One region of the Neorhizobium sp. P1_A6 genome, then DNA from elsewhere that is predicted to be linked to it. Evidence: riboswitches for the same ligand, from Rfam matches in the RefSeq annotation. Region 1 holds a riboswitch; the other holds the start of a gene.
The links. Region 1 has a riboswitch for cobalamin ahead of AC1D3C_RS23610 (CbtB domain-containing protein). Riboswitches for the same ligand answer to the same signal wherever they lie in the genome.
Positions count from the first base shown of each region.

Region 2: it holds a riboswitch for cobalamin, as region 1 does, so the genes downstream of both, AC1D3C_RS05875 ((2Fe-2S) ferredoxin domain-containing protein) here and AC1D3C_RS23610 (CbtB domain-containing protein) in region 1, are expected to answer to the same signal.

Region 1 is NZ_JBFTZM010000013.1:136,677-144,410, reverse strand. It holds gene cobD (threonine-phosphate decarboxylase CobD) at 1-610, opposite strand, end outside; gene cbiB (adenosylcobinamide-phosphate synthase CbiB) at 609-1,574, shown strand; gene AC1D3C_RS23625 (cobyric acid synthase) at 1,558-3,027, opposite strand; gene cobO (cob(I)yrinic acid a,c-diamide adenosyltransferase) at 3,030-3,644, opposite strand; gene AC1D3C_RS23615 (CbtA family protein) at 3,641-4,402, opposite strand; gene AC1D3C_RS23610 (CbtB domain-containing protein) at 4,416-4,601, opposite strand; cobalamin riboswitch at 4,639-4,867, opposite strand; cobalamin riboswitch at 4,927-5,165, shown strand; gene AC1D3C_RS23605 (DUF1636 family protein) at 5,274-5,684, shown strand; gene cobW (cobalamin biosynthesis protein CobW) at 5,681-6,718, shown strand; gene cobN (cobaltochelatase subunit CobN) at 6,736-7,734, shown strand, end outside.
Region 2 is NZ_JBFTZM010000002.1:363,900-371,070, forward strand. It holds gene AC1D3C_RS05850 (hypothetical protein) at 1-784, shown strand, start outside; gene AC1D3C_RS05855 (DUF3299 domain-containing protein) at 924-1,478, shown strand; gene AC1D3C_RS05860 (ABC transporter permease) at 1,544-2,308, opposite strand; gene AC1D3C_RS05865 (ABC transporter permease) at 2,296-3,222, opposite strand; gene AC1D3C_RS05870 (ABC transporter substrate-binding protein) at 3,232-4,728, opposite strand; gene AC1D3C_RS05875 ((2Fe-2S) ferredoxin domain-containing protein) at 4,746-5,534, opposite strand; cobalamin riboswitch at 5,634-5,828, opposite strand; gene aztD (zinc metallochaperone AztD) at 5,975-7,171, opposite strand, start outside.

The DNA.
Region 1 (7,734 bases):
GCACCACCAGCCCGCCGGCATCCACCGCGTCGGTGACGCTCGATGCGTCCGAGACGTCCATGAACGCTTCGTCGACGATCAGCAACCCGCCCTTCGCGCGCATGACTGCTGCGAGCGCCAGAAGATCGGCGCGCGGGATGATCCGTCCGGTCGGGTTGTTGGGATTGACGATGACGGCGAGGTCCGCTTCCGCCAGCCGATCCAGATCGTCGGTTTCGGCGACCTCGAAGCCGGAAAGCCGCGCCGCGCGGGCATGCTCAGCATAGGTGGGCGAAAGAACCGCAGCACGGCCTTTCCGGGCGATCAGATCAGCGACCATCGGCAGCAGGATCTGCGTCCCCGGCCCCGCCGCGACATGTGCCGCCGACGGCGCGCCGTAGGCAGTAGCGGCAAGGCCCTTCAGCCTTTCCGCCGATGCGACGTCAGGCAGTCGCGTGAAAGCATTGTCGGGCAGGGGCGAATACGGATAGGAATGCGGGCTGATACCGGTGGAAAGATCGACCCAGGGTTCCGGCGCATGTGGAAACAGCGCCCGGGCGCGGGAAAGATTGCCTCCGTGCTGTATCGGATCGCCAATTTCACCGCCAATCTCAGGGCCTGCCAATTTCATGTTCCTTCTCGCATTTTTCGCCCTGATCACGGAGCGTATCGTGGGTTATCCGGACTGGCTGTTCCGGCGCATCGGTCATCCGGTCACCTGGATCGGCGCACTGATATCCCGGCTCGACCGCGATCTGAACCGCGAAAGCGACGATTTCTCCACGCGCAAGCGAAAGGGCGTGTTCGCGCTTCTGGCGCTTCTCGGCATCGCGATCCTGCTCAGCCTGGTGATCGAATACGACCTGAGAATGATCCCCCTCGGGCCGATCCTGCTGGTCGTGATCGCTGCCAGCCTGCCGGCGCAGAAGAGCCTTGAAACCCATGTCGAGGCCGTGGCGACGGCGCTGCGATACGGAGGCCTGGACGCCGGGCGGAAAGCGGTCTCGAAAATCGTTGGGCGCGATCCGGAAAAGCTCGATGAAGCGGCCGTCTGCCGCGCCGCGATCGAGAGCCTGGCCGAGAATTTTTCGGACGGCGTCGTGGCGCCGGCCTTCTGGATGGGGATAGGCGGTCTCGCGGGCGGCGTCGGCTACAAGGCGGCCAATACCGCCGACAGTATGATCGGCCACAAACTGCCGCGTTACGAAGCCTTCGGCTGGGCGGCCGCGCGGTTCGACGATCTCATCAACCTGCCCGCCTCGCGCCTGAGCGCCCTTCTCTTCGTGGTCGCAGCAGGTTTCATCGATCGCGCCTCGCCGGGCAACGCGATCCGCGCCATCAGGCGGGATGCCCGCCATCACCGGTCGCCGAACGCCGGCTGGCCGGAAGCGGCGATGGCCGGCGCGCTCGGCATTGCGCTTGCCGGACCGCGCAGCTATGGCGGACAGATGATCGAGGCGCGGTTCATGGGCGAGGGTGGGCGCTCCGAGCTCACCTACGACGACATTCGCCGCGCGCTGAAACTCGCCCGCGTTGCCGACGCTCTGCTGATCGGCCTTTTCGGCCTTCTGGCGCTGATCATCTGGCAAGTTTGAGCAGCCCATCGAGATCGAGATGCTTTTCCATATGGGCGGCCAACCGGTCGAGTACCGCATCCACCCCGGCCTCATAGTCCAGGCCTGATGCCGAGCCACCAAGCCGCTTCAGCCAGGCCGACCGCTGCCGGTCGTCGGAAAACAGACCGTGAAGATAGGTGCCCCAGACCCGGCCATCCGTGGATATCGCGCCGTCCGGGTTGCCGCCGACGATTGAGAACGGGCATTGGCAATCCACGCCCGACGTCCGTCCGATATGCATCTCATAGCCGGACACAGAAATTCCGTCGAAGCTTTCGCCCGAGACGGCCTCCAGCCGTTTATCGCCGGAAAGAACCGTCTCCACATCCAGCAAGCCCAGCCCTTCGATCGAGCCGGGCGGCCCTTCGGTTCCTTCGGGATCGGAAATGGTTTTTCCAAGCATCTGATATCCGCCGCAGAGGCCGAGCGTCCGACCGCCGCGGCGGACATGGGCGGCGATATCAACATCGAAACCGGCCGCCTTCAGCACCCGCAGATCGGATATCGTCGCCTTCGAACCCACCAGCAGCACGAGATCGCAATCGCCGGGAATGACCTGCCCCGGCCGAATCCGGATGAGGTCGACATCCGGCTCCGCTTCCAGCGGATCGAGATCGTCGAAATTGGAGATATGCGGCAGGATCGGCACCGCGATCCTGATCTTCGCACCAGCCTTCCGCACCGAAGGCGTATTGAGGCCGAGCGCATCTTCGGCCGGCAGCCGGGCCGCATCGGCAAAATGCGGCAACAGCCCGACCGGTTGCCAGCCCGTGAGTTCCCCGATCATCCGCATGCCGTCGGCGAACAGGGCCGGATCGCCGCGAAACCGATTGACGATAAAACCCCGGATCATCGCCGCATCTTCGGGATCGAGCACCAGACTGGTGCCGGCAAGGCTGGCAATCACCCCGCCGCGTTCGATATCGCCGATCAGCACCACCGGCACGTCGGCGGCCCGGGCAAACCCCATATTGGCGATGTCATTCCGACGAAGATTGATTTCCGAGGCGCTGCCGGCGCCTTCGACCAGGACGAGATCGGCCTGGTTGCGGAGGATGTCGAAACTTTCCAGGACCCGCGGCATCAGTGTCCGCTTGAGCATCTGATACTCGGCGGCCTTGGCGTTGCCTTCGACCCTGCCTTGCACCACCACCTGCGCCCCGACCTCGCTCTGCGGCTTCAGGAGCACCGGGTTCATGTGGACGCTGAGCGGCGCGCCGGCGGCGCGCGCCTGCAACGCCTGCGCCCGGCCGATTTCGCCGCCATCCGCAGTGACTGCGGCATTGTTCGACATGTTCTGCGGCTTGAACGGCATGATCTTCAGGCCGCGTAGCGTAAAGGCGCGGGCAAGCCCGGCCACCACCAGCGACTTGCCCACATCCGAGCCCGTTCCCTGAAACATCAGCGCCCGAGCTGGCTTGACCCCAACCATGGCTAAAACTCGATGCCGGCCTGGGCCTTCACGCCCGCCTTGAAGTGATGCTTGACCAGCGACATCTCGGTCACCATGTCGGCCGCCTCGATCAGCGCCGGCTTGGCGTTGCGGCCGGTGACGACCACATGCAGATCCGGCCGCCGGGCCTGTAACGCGGCGACGATTCCGTCTAGATCGAGATAGTCATAACGGAGCGCGATGTTGAGTTCGTCGAGGATGACGAGCCCGATCGTCTCGTCCGCCATCAGCTCAAGTGCCTTTTCCCAGGCCTTTTCCGCTGCGGCGACATCGCGCTTCAGGTCCTGGGTCTCCCAGGTAAAACCTTCACCCATCGTGTGCCAGACGACGCGGTCGCCGAAGACGGCAAGCGCCGGCTGCTCCCCGGTCGACCAGGCGCCCTTGATGAACTGGACGACGCCGACCCGGCGGTTGTTGCCGAGCATGCGCAGCGCCAAGCCGAAGGCGGCGGTGGATTTGCCCTTGCCGGGCCCGGTATGGACGATGAGAAGGCCCTTTTCCTGGGTCTTCTCGGCCACTTCCGCATCCTGAACCGCCTTGCGGTTCGCCATCTTGGCGCGATGACGCTCGACGGACGCCTCGTCGATCTCCTTCACCGGGAGACGAGCTTCGCCGAAGATCCGGCAGAAGCTTCCTCGCCAGCGCGGAACTTTTCGCGGACGACACCGGCAAGCGCCCCGAGCACAGCCCAGAACACCAGGTTGGTGGCGTAGACGGCGTTGACGAAGCGGGCATAAAGATCCATCGGCACGGCCGTTTCATGGCTCGGCGGCAACGGCGCGCCAACCAGATGCGGCGCAATCAGAAGCACGATCGCAAGCGCCGCGAACACGGCCGAGCGGGTATAGGCGAGCAGGCCGAGGCCGATCGCCGTGCAGACAGCCGTCGAGACCCACCAGATCTGGCGCGGACCGAGTTCCGCAGCCGGCATGCCGGGCAGTTCCGGCGGCAGGCCGAGGCCGGGTGCAAGGATGACGGTGAGAAAGCCGGCAATGCCGAACATCAGGCCACCGCGCCAGCCCTTGAAGCCGCCGAACGCTTCCGAAGCAGCGATCAGGACGAGGGCAAAACCGATAGCCGACAGCATGTCCGCCGCAAGCGTGTAAATGAAACGTTCGAAGCCATCGGCGGGAGCCCAGGCCTCTTCGCCGTGGTGATGCTCGGCGGCGGATGCCGTGGCACCTGCGGCAGGTGCAGCGTCATGGCTGTGGCCGGCCTCGGGCGCAGCATTTTCAAACACCTCGGCCCGCAGGATCAGCGGCACGGTGGAGAAGCTCTGCATCACGGTCAGCAGCAGTCCGGACAAAAGCCCGGCGATCACCGCCGTGAAGACGATGTTGCGAAACAACGACATTTGGGAGAACTCCTCAGTGGCAGGGGAAGGCGAGCGAGTGGCGCGTGTCATGCGCGGCATTGTGGACGACTTCCAGATGCGAGAAGCCGACAAAGCCAACGATGAACAGGCCGAGCAGGGCCGTCATGCTGAGGGGAATGATCTTCGAGGCGGAAATGGTGACTGCAGTTGCAGTAGTTGCAGTAGAATTCGTAACCATGGTCTCGTCCTTTCGCCCTCCACCCGAGGGCCGTTCACGTTCTTTGTCGCCTCTGGCAGGTCTCCTGGCTCGCGGATCGGACGCCTTCTCCCGCCTTCCCAGAAGTCCGTTGGCCGGATTTCCCAGTGGCATGACGGCCGGACGGCCGTTTTGGTCGAAGACTTTCCGCTTACAGTTGCGGGGGCAGCCGCGGGTTGGACGGCAGAATTCCGTCGCACCGCATTCCCTCTAAAACCCTTTCGGGCACCATAGGCTCGGTCACTATAGACGAATTCGGCGTCACGGCAATCGCCTTTGCGACGCATTGACATGGGCCTGCGACCGGGCTTACTTGAAGAGAGATGGTCCCTTTCCGGCAACGGGGAGGGCTAAGAGAGAATGCGGTGCGATCCCTTTTCAGGATCAATGCCGCGGCTGCCCCCGCAACTGTAGGCGGCGAGCCATTGCCTAAAACGGCCATTTGGCCGTCAAGCCACTGGGAAATCCGGCCAACGGACTTCTGGGAAGGCAGGCAAATGGCGACGACCCGCGAGCCAGGAGACCTGCCGTCCGATTCATTTTGCTTCACCGGGCGGGGTGCTCCGGAGGAAGTTTCTCGATCACCGCAGAGGGATTTTCGACCTTCTGCTCCGCGCCCCGATTTTTCGACCCCGGCGGGAACGCGGCTGACCGATGAGTGACCACCGACCAGATGATCCGGCAACCGCCGGCTCGGCAGATGTGACGATTTTCGTCTGCACCAATTGCCGCGACGCATCCGACGGCGAAGTCCGGCCGGGCATCGCGCTGATCGCGGCGCTGCGTGAAGCAGCAAGCGGCAAACCGCTGGCGGTCAAGCCGGTCACCTGCCTTGCCAATTGCGAAAAAAGCCCGAGTGCCGCCTTCAACCACAAGAGCGGCTGGTCCTATGTCTTCGGCCATCTGTCGCTCGACAATGTCGAGGATATCGTCACCGGCGCGATGATGCTGGCCGAGGACGAGCGCGGTTTCCTTCCCCTTCGCGGCCGCCCGACCTGCCTGCGCGGCAAGGGCATGACGGCCCGTATTCCACCCTTTCATCACCATGAGGACATGCCATCATGAGCGTTTCGTTCGACCGCGTTCCCTGCACCGTCGTTACCGGGTTTCTGGGAGCCGGCAAGACCACGCTGATCCGCAACCTGATCGAAAACCTGAAGGGTAAGCGGCTGGCGATCATCGTCAACGAATTCGGCGATGTCGGCATCGACGGAGACGTCCTGAAGGGCTGCGGCATCGAAAGCTGCCCGGAAGACAACATCATCGAGCTTGCCAACGGCTGCATCTGCTGCACCGTGGCGGACGATTTCGTGCCGGCGATCGACCGTATCCTGGCCATCGAACCCCGCGTCGATCACATCCTCATCGAGACCTCCGGCCTTGCGTTGCCGAAGCCCCTCGTCCAGGCGTTCCAGTGGCCTGACGTCAAGGCACGGGTGACGGTCGATGCGGTGATAGCCGTGGTCGACGGACTGGCGCTCGCCGAAGGCCGCGTTGCCGACGATCACGAGGCGCTGGAAGCGCAGCGCGACGCGGACGGCTCGATCGACCATGACGATCCGGTCGAGGAAGTGTTCGAGGACCAGGTCGCCTGCGCCGACATGATCGTGCTCACCAAGAGCGACCTCCTGGATGCTGCCGGCCTCGCGACCGCCAGGGATCGCGTTTCCGCGCATCTGCCACGTGCCGTGAAAATCGTCTCGGCCGCCAATGGCGCCATAGATCCCGCCGTACTGATTGGCCTCGGCCTCGCCGTCGAAGACGATATCGAAAACCGCAAGACCCATCACGACGGCGAACTCGACCACGATCACGACGATTTCGACAGCTTTGTCGTCGATCTGGCCGCCGTCACCGATGCCGAACAGCTCGCCGCCCGCATTTCTGCAACGGCCGAAGCCGAAAACGTGCTGCGCATAAAAGGCTTCGTGGAAGTCGCGAACAAGCCGATGCGCCTGCAGGTTCAGGCGGTAGGATCGCGCGTGAACCACTATTTCGACCGTGCCTGGGCACCCGGCGAAGCGCGGACAAGCCGCCTCGTCGTGATCGGCGAAAAAGGCATCGACCGCGCCGCGATCGAAAGGATGCTGGCCGCATAAGAAGGCCCGAGGGAAGGATGCACATACTCGCCACCACATCGTCGTCGCTTGACGACCTCATCGAACCGGTCGACCTCAATCAGTCGCCGGCCGACGTGGTGGTGCTATCCTTTTCCGGCAGCGACCTGAACGGCGTTGCGGCCGTCTGGGGTCCGGATTTGACAAGCCTCCGCCTCACCAATCTCTCCGACCTTCGCCATCCTATGTCGGTCGATCTTTGGATCGAGAAGACGGCTACCCAGGCCAAGGTCATCCTCGTGCGCATTCTCGGCGGTTACGACCGCTGGGCTTATGGCGTGGAAGAACTTTCGCACATGGCGAAGCGGAAAAAGATCGCGCTGGCGCTGCTGCCCGGCGAATGCAGCATCCGCGACGAACGGCTGACCGTCGCCTCGACCGTTTCGGAAGACCGGATCGCCGGCATCCTGAGCTGTTTCCGCGAAGGCGGGCCGGCCAACATGCGGCTTCTGGCGAGGTTGCTGACGACGCTGGCCGAGGGCAAAACGGAATCGCTGCCGCAGGCGGCCCCGGTGCCGAAAGCCGGCTATTACGCGCCCGGAAAAGGCATTGTCGAGATCAACGACCTGCTGGCCCGCTTTGCGCCGGATGCGCCGCGCTTGCCGATCCTGTTCTACCGCTCCATGCTGCTTGCGAATGACGCGGCGCCGATCGACGCACTGTTCGAAGCGCTGAAAAAGCGCGGTTTTGCACCGGTGCCGATCTTCGTCGGCGGACTGAAGGAGCCGGATGCACTGGCCTTCGTCGAACAGGCGGTCTCGGACCTGAAATCTGCGGCCATCCTTTCCACCACCGCCTTTGCCAGCGGCACTGATGGCAACGGTGAGACGGTCTTCGACCGCACCGGCGTGCCGGTCTTCCAGGTCGTCGTCGCCACGACCCGCCGCGATGGCTGGACGGAGAGCCGGCGCGGCCTCAACCCCGCCGACCTCGCAATGCACGTCGTCCTGCCGGAACTCGATGGACGCATTCTTGCCGGCGCGATCTCCTTCAAGGCA
Region 2 (7,171 bases), on a different contig from region 1:
CGCCTGCTACTTCGCCATGGACGCTACGCGGCCGAACGACCTGACCGAAGGGCCTGCAGGGGGGCGGTTCTACATCATCTGTGAGGCTGAGCAGTCCTTTCGCGTAATTTCGTCGGGGCACGGCGGGGGCCGCAACCTGCTGGGCGTCGCAAACTTCACCAATGGACGGCAGTGCGCGAAGAACTTCGGCAATGCCCTCAACTCCAATCTGACCGCAGGCGGGGCCTATCTGACCAGCGAGATCAAGGCCTCCTTCAAGGGCTACTACAGCGTTTCCCCGAAGCAAGAGACGGTCCTGACCAGGTCGTTCGTGCAGTTCGACGGCGTCGGAGAAACTGCGAACGCCAGGCAGCGCGCGATAGGCGGACATGCCTCCGCACTCGTCTCCGGCATCTGCATGATGAAGAAGCCGGATAGTCCATACGCCAACCGCGACGGATATGTTCCCCGTGGCAAGCTGGTGACCTATGCGGGCGGCCGCAGTGATGGCTGCACCAGCTGGTCGCCATCGGAGACGCCCCAGGTGCTGTCGATGGTCAAGGACAATCCGACGACCCTCTACGTCTATCCGGAGTCAAAAGACATCGCGGCTGTCTCCAAGGCACTGGCGACGGGCAAGGCACCGGAGAAATCAGGACTTTACTGGAACGCCACGTGCCTGCAGGAGATCGGCGCGCCGAAGTTCTGGGCGAAGGAGACGCTGGAGCCGATCATCACCAAATACACCCAGGATCATCCTGCACCGCCGCCACGGCCGGTTCCGATATGTGAAGGCTTCCTTTGAGGTTCGACTGGACTGACCACACGAAAACTCTGACCTCGCGCCTTCAACCTTGGCTTTGACCCAAGTGGATAAATAGGGCTAACATCCACGTCAGCAGTGGCCTCTCTCTTGCGAGAGCGCTGCGCTCATGGAGATGCAGATGAGGCGCGCGCTTTTCCTCCTGAAACTGACGACGATCCTGATCGGGATGACCTATTCGGCGTCCGGCGCCTATGCAGGTCCCCAGTCGGTTCTTTGGAGCGCCTTGCGGCCTGCGGATCAATCGAGATTAGATGTCGCGTTACCAGGCATGGCGTCCAGTCGCTCCCAGGGCGAAACACTCGCGTGGCGTGACGAAAGCCGTGCAGTAGAGCTGACCGGGTTCATCCTGCCCGTCGATCAGGACGGCGACCTCGTCTACGAGTTCATGCTGGTGCCCTGGGCCGGCGCCTGCAGTCATAGTGCGGCTCCACCGCCGAACCAATTGGTCCATGTCGTAGCAGACGAGCCATTCCATCTTTCGAGGGTGTACGAGGTGGTCACCGTGACGGGGAACCTGCGACCCGGCCTGGACAAAGCCCAGCTCTTCATCATGGACGGTGTGCGCGCCCTCGACTACGGCTACAGCATGAGCCATGCTGAGGTCGCGAGAGCGACCGATATCGCGGATCCCGACCTGAAGTCGGTTTCACCGTTCGGCGTGCTTGCGCGATGAGCGTTCGATCAGCAGCCGTGTCACGGCGCCGGTGATCGATCGTCAGAAAACCAGACGAAACGCAGTCACTCCTGGCCGTCGTCAAAAACCCGGTTTATCACCGAGACAGTCAATGCAACCGCCGTCCCCGGCCAGATCATCAGCATCGGGTGGTCGAAGATAAACACGCGATATTCGAACAGCATCGATCCCCAATCCGGCTTCGACGGGTCGGCCCCAAGGCCGATGAAGGCGAGCGAGGCGTAGGCGACTGCGGCAAGCCCCGCTTGGTTGCCGACATAGGCGAACATCAGCGGCAGAGTATTCGGCAGAAGATGCCCGGTAATCATCCGTGCCGGCGCAACGCCGAGGCTCCTCGCTGCCAGCATGAACGGCTGGCCGAGCACCCGCTGACTGAGCGAATGCGCAAGCAGCGCATGCGGCCCGACGCCAGCCAAGCCGAGCGCCAGTCCGGCGCTGAGCGGCGACAGGCCGAAAATCGCCGCCGCCGTCAGTGCGACGATGAGCGTCGGCATCATGATGAAGAACTCGCAGAAGCGCAGGATCACCTTCTCGCGCCAGCCACCAAGGACGGCGGCGGCGGTGCCCAGCAGGGTGCCAAACAAAAAACCGATGGCGCCGACCGAGAGGATGACGCAGGCAGTCCGCCAGCCGCCGGCCATGATCCGCGACAGAAGATCGCGACCGAGATGATCGGTACCGAGCAGATGGCTGGCGGTCATGCCGGAATGACGGGCAAGCATGTCCACCGTATCGGGATCATAGGGCTGCCAAAAACCACCGACACACAAAAAGACGGCGAGCGCCGCAAGCACGGTCAACCGGGGCATCGGGCGAGACGCGGATCGAGAAGGCGCATGGCGAGATTGGCGCTGGCATTCAATACAAGCATCCAGACGGCAATGACCATAACATAGGCCTGCAGCACCATCTGGTCGCGCGCCGCGATGCTTTGAACAAGGAACTGGCTGATGCCGGCAAGGCCAAAGAGAATTTCCATGGTCGCGGTGCTGCCGATCACCCAGCCTGCTTCGGAACGGAGCGCCGACAGCAGGGCGTAGAGAGCGCTGCGGTGGCCGTGCCGCCAGAGCGCCTGGCGTTCCGAAAGGCCTTTGGCAAGCGCCGTGCGAAAATGCGCCTGCCCGGCGGTTTCCTTCAGGTCGCGCCGATAGACGCGGGAGAGAACGGCAACCGAATGCAGCGCGATCAGCAGGACGGGCAGGACGATTGCCGTCCAATCATTGGCGAAGGGTCTGACCCAGCGCAACTGCACACCGAGGACCCAGAGAAGGACAAGGCCCAGCCAGAAGGCCGGCACTGCCTGGACGACGACCGACAGAGCCCGGCTCATCCGATCGGCAACACTCCCGGGATAGGCCGCTGAGAAGAACCCGAGCGGAATTGCCAGCGCGATCGCCAGCGCCAGGCCGGCGAGACCGAGCGACAGCGAAACCGGCAGCCGTTCAACGAATTCGGCAAGTACGGGCTCTCCAGTCCGAAACGAACGGCCCCAATCTCCGCCGAGGAAATCTGCCAGCCAATGGAGATAGCGAAGCGGCACGGGCTGATCGAGGCCCCACTCCGCCCTCAACGCCGCGACGGTCTCATCCGTCGCCGGCAGGCTCCAGACGCGAATGGCGATCGCAACCGGATCGGCCGGCATCAATGTTATGACCGAGAAAGAGGCGAGCGAAATCACCAGCAGCCCCGCTATCGATTGTATGCCGAACCGGGCCAGTCCCATCACGTGGCCCTACTCCGTCTCGCCGATATCGGCGCGCAGCACGTGGTAGTCGGATCCCCACGGCTCATAGTTCTTCAGCCGCTTCGACAGGCCGACATACCAGACGGGCGACACCAGGAAAGAGGCGGGCGCATCGTCGAACAGCTTCTGCTGGGCATCCAGCGCAATCGCCACCCGCTTTGCCGGATCGCCTTCGGTCGCAAATCGATCGAGGATCGCGTCGAAGTCGGGTGAAGCATATTTCGCATAGTTCAGCGAAGCGCCGCTTCTCAGCATCGAGTTCAGGAAGAAGGCGGCATCGCCGCTCGGGGCAGTGTGCTGCGCCCAGAGCGCGATGTCGAAGTCACCGGCCGCAGCCATCTGCTGGATGTTTTCCACCACCTGCGTATCGATGGCGATGCCGATCTTTGCGAGTTCCGCCTTGACCACCGGCAGCATGGTGACGAGATCAGGACGCTGCGGATAGGTTATGACCAGCAGACGCAGCGGCTTGCCGCCTTTTTCGCGCATGCCGCCGCTGCCTTTTGCCCAGCCGGCTTCGTCGAGAAGCGCTGCGGCCTTGGCAGGGTCGGTCGGGCGTGCCTCTCTGCCCGCAAAGGGGAAATAGGAGGCGTAGGCGCCGGTGGCGGGGTCGCCACCGTTGATCGCGGTGGCAAGCTCCTTGCGGTCGAAGGCCAGATCGATCGCCTGGCGCACTTTCACATCATCCATCGGCGGCCGGGCAGTGTTGAAGAAAGCGAGATACTGGTATCCGACCGGGAACGGCTTGATCGCCAGATCAGGGTTTGTCTGGAGCCGGCTCACGACTTCCGACGGCAAGCCGAAAGCCAAATCGAGCTCGCCGGCTTCCAGCGCCAGCGTCAGGGTCTGCGCATCACCGAACTTGCGGAAATTAACCGGCGAACGCTTGTCGGCGCCGGCAAAATGCGCGTTAGGCTCGAGCGTGATTGAGGCATCCGCCTTGAAGCCCGAGATTCGATAAGGACCGCTGAAGACGGCGTTGCCGGCCGCGGTGGGTTTGTACGCGATCAGCGGCCATTCGGCGAAGAGCGCCTGGATGAAAGGCGCCGGCTTTTCGGTTGTCACCTTCAGCGTCAGGTCGTCGGCCGCCTCGAATGTCAGCTTGCCACCGGTGGCGAGCGCCGCCTTGTTGCTGGCAAATGTGTTGTCGAAACCCGCCGCCAGCGCTTTGGCTGTCACCGGCGTGCCGTCGGAAAACAGGCGGCCGTGTTTCAGGGTCACGGTCCAGGTCAGGTCGCCGGTGCGCTGCGCCTTTTCGGCCAGTTCAGGCACGAGCTTGCCGTCCCGATCGACGGTGAAGAGGTTCTCGCCGACCCCGTGGCTGACCAGCGCCCAGCCGTTCGAGCCCTTGGCCGGGTCCGTGCCACTGGTGATGTAGGTGGCGCCGACGCGAACCGGCTCGGCTGCAAAGACAGTGCCTGCGGTGACAAAGATGGCGGCACTGAGCCAGGCGGCGGCCAGGCGCGATAGAGTGTGCGACGTCAATTCTCTTTCCTCTTGTTCTATTCGGATGGGGTGCGAAGCCGCTGCTTGCGGCCCGTTGGGTGATAGGCGAAGTCCTCGACGATCCCACCGCCGAGTAGGTGCTCGCCGATGATCCGGTCGATCGCATCTTCGTTGACGCCGCCGTAATAGGTTCCTTCCGGAAATACCTGCAGCACGGGCGCCAGATTGCAGGGACCGAGACAGGTGGATTTTGCGGTCATCGTGCCGTCGCCGGCAGTGCGCAGGTTCTGCCGCTCCTGCTGGTTGCGCAGATGTCCCCAGATCACATCGGCTCCGGCCGCGTTGCAGGGACCGCCCTGGCAGACGAGCACGCGGCGTTTCTGGGCCGGCACGAGCGATCCCTCGGCAACGGGCGGCGTGTCGGTCTGCGGCACGTCCAGTGCTTCGGCGGTTTCGAGCAGTTCGCCTATCAGCCGCGCCATCAACGTGCTCGAGGCGATATCCCGGGTGATCGAAAGGGCCGGCCAGCGCCGGCTATCGGCCGCTTTCCAGCGCTTCAGCGATTTCGTCAGCCAGATAAGGAAGCTCGGCTCCATGGGCAGGACGAGCGGCACGATAACGACGGTTTCGGCATCCTCGTCGAGCAGATCGGACAGCGCGTCGCGCAGGGAGGGGGTACCCTGTTCGGTAAAGGCGACCCGAACCGTTCCGGCTCCGGTCACGCCAGCTGCAAGTTTTGCGAGCCGTTGCATTTCCAGATGCGGCGATGCCGCAAAGGCGGATTTCGCAATCAGCAGGACGGCGCGCCCGGATACGTTCTGGGAGGATAATCCCTGTGGTTTCACTGCCTTCGTCTCACTCAAAGGAGGAGGCAGCAAAAATGAAGGTTCCGGCAGGCACAGATAGCCCGACGAAACCGTCATTCCTGTGGCACACCCCGACCACGGAACTTCTATCGTCAGGCAGGTCTCCTGGCTCGCGGGTCAAAGCCTTGATCGCCCGTCTTCCCGGCATTGGCTGCCAGTGACATGTTGGGCGAAGGGCTCACCGCTCACAGTTGCGGGACAGCTCCGGTTTTGACCGGATTCCCTCTTAGCTTCCGTCCGAGGACGGAAGAACCTTGACGCCGCGAACTTACACGGCCTCCTCTGCCTGTCAACGCTGCACCTCAACCCGTCGTCTCGCAGGTGATCAGGAGCCGGGGAGGGCATGTTGCATCGTCATCTCCCGATGAAACGATCTGGTCCGGAACTGCCGTTGCAATTGCGGACCGAAGGATATCGCCTCAATGCGAGGCACCGGAGCCGCCGACGGCAACGATCGTAAAGGGTTTTCCTTCGACGGGGATCGTGCGGACTTCCTTCAGGCTCTCCGCATCGACGATGCGAACCAGCGAATGCCGCGGATCGGTGATGGCGACATGACCGTCCGCGACGGCAAGACGCGGCCGCGGATCACGCCAGTGACCGTCCTTGCTGTAGGGCTCGGTGACTTTTCCCTTGCGAACGATCTCGCCCTTGATCACATCCAGCACATGAAGATCACCGTCCTCCGTCAGGATGTAGGCACTGCGCGGCGTTGCTGGGTCCAGCAGGAAGTCGACGCGGCGGGTGGGCAGGGCGATCAGCCGGAAGTGCTTCTCGCTGTCCGGATCGATCAGGACGATTTTGTCCTCGCCGTAGTTGCCGAGGAAGAACTGCATTGCCTTACCGCCAAGCAAGGTACCAGTCGAACCTTTCGGCATGTCAGATGGGTAAGCGAGCATTTCCAGTTTCGGTCCATCAAGTCCGCCAGGACGGGCGACAAGAACGCCTTCCTTGCAACCGAAAGCAACCAGCAGGGATGAAGTGGCCTCGCCGTGAAGATCGGTGCATTTCGCGACGTCGCCGAGCTGCCTGCCCGTCTCGTCAACGACGCGAAGTCCGACCCGCGGCGGCAGTTCGTCGGGCTTGGTTTCGACTTCGGTGTTTGGAACCGACACCAGCACGAAACGACCCATCGTTACCGCTACGCCGTGATGCGGCTTCGTCGTGTCGATTGTCTTCACGTCAGCCCTGCCTTCGAGAAGAGCCGCTTCGTCGATGATATCCGCCTTGCCGCCTCGATCGTAGAAGAGGATCGCATGGTCGTCATGCGGAACGACGTGGAAAGGACGCTTGCCCTCGAAAGTCACGGGCAACAGCCCCACCTCGGAGACCTCCAGGTCCCGATGTTCCCCGTGATCGGAGAAATCGATGCCAGTCTTGAGGACGTGCACGATGTCATGATCCGACTGCGTGGCGAATACGCTCCGGCCGGACGCGCTGGCGGTCAGCGCCGCAGGACCCTTGACGTCGTAGCGGCCGAGTTCCTTGCCGTTCTCGAAGTCGATGGCGCGGACGACTGGATTCGTATGATCGCCGACAAACAGGCGCCATGCCTCTTTCGTCTCATGATCATCATCGGCAAACGCTCCGGAAGCAGCAAAGATGAGGCCTGACGC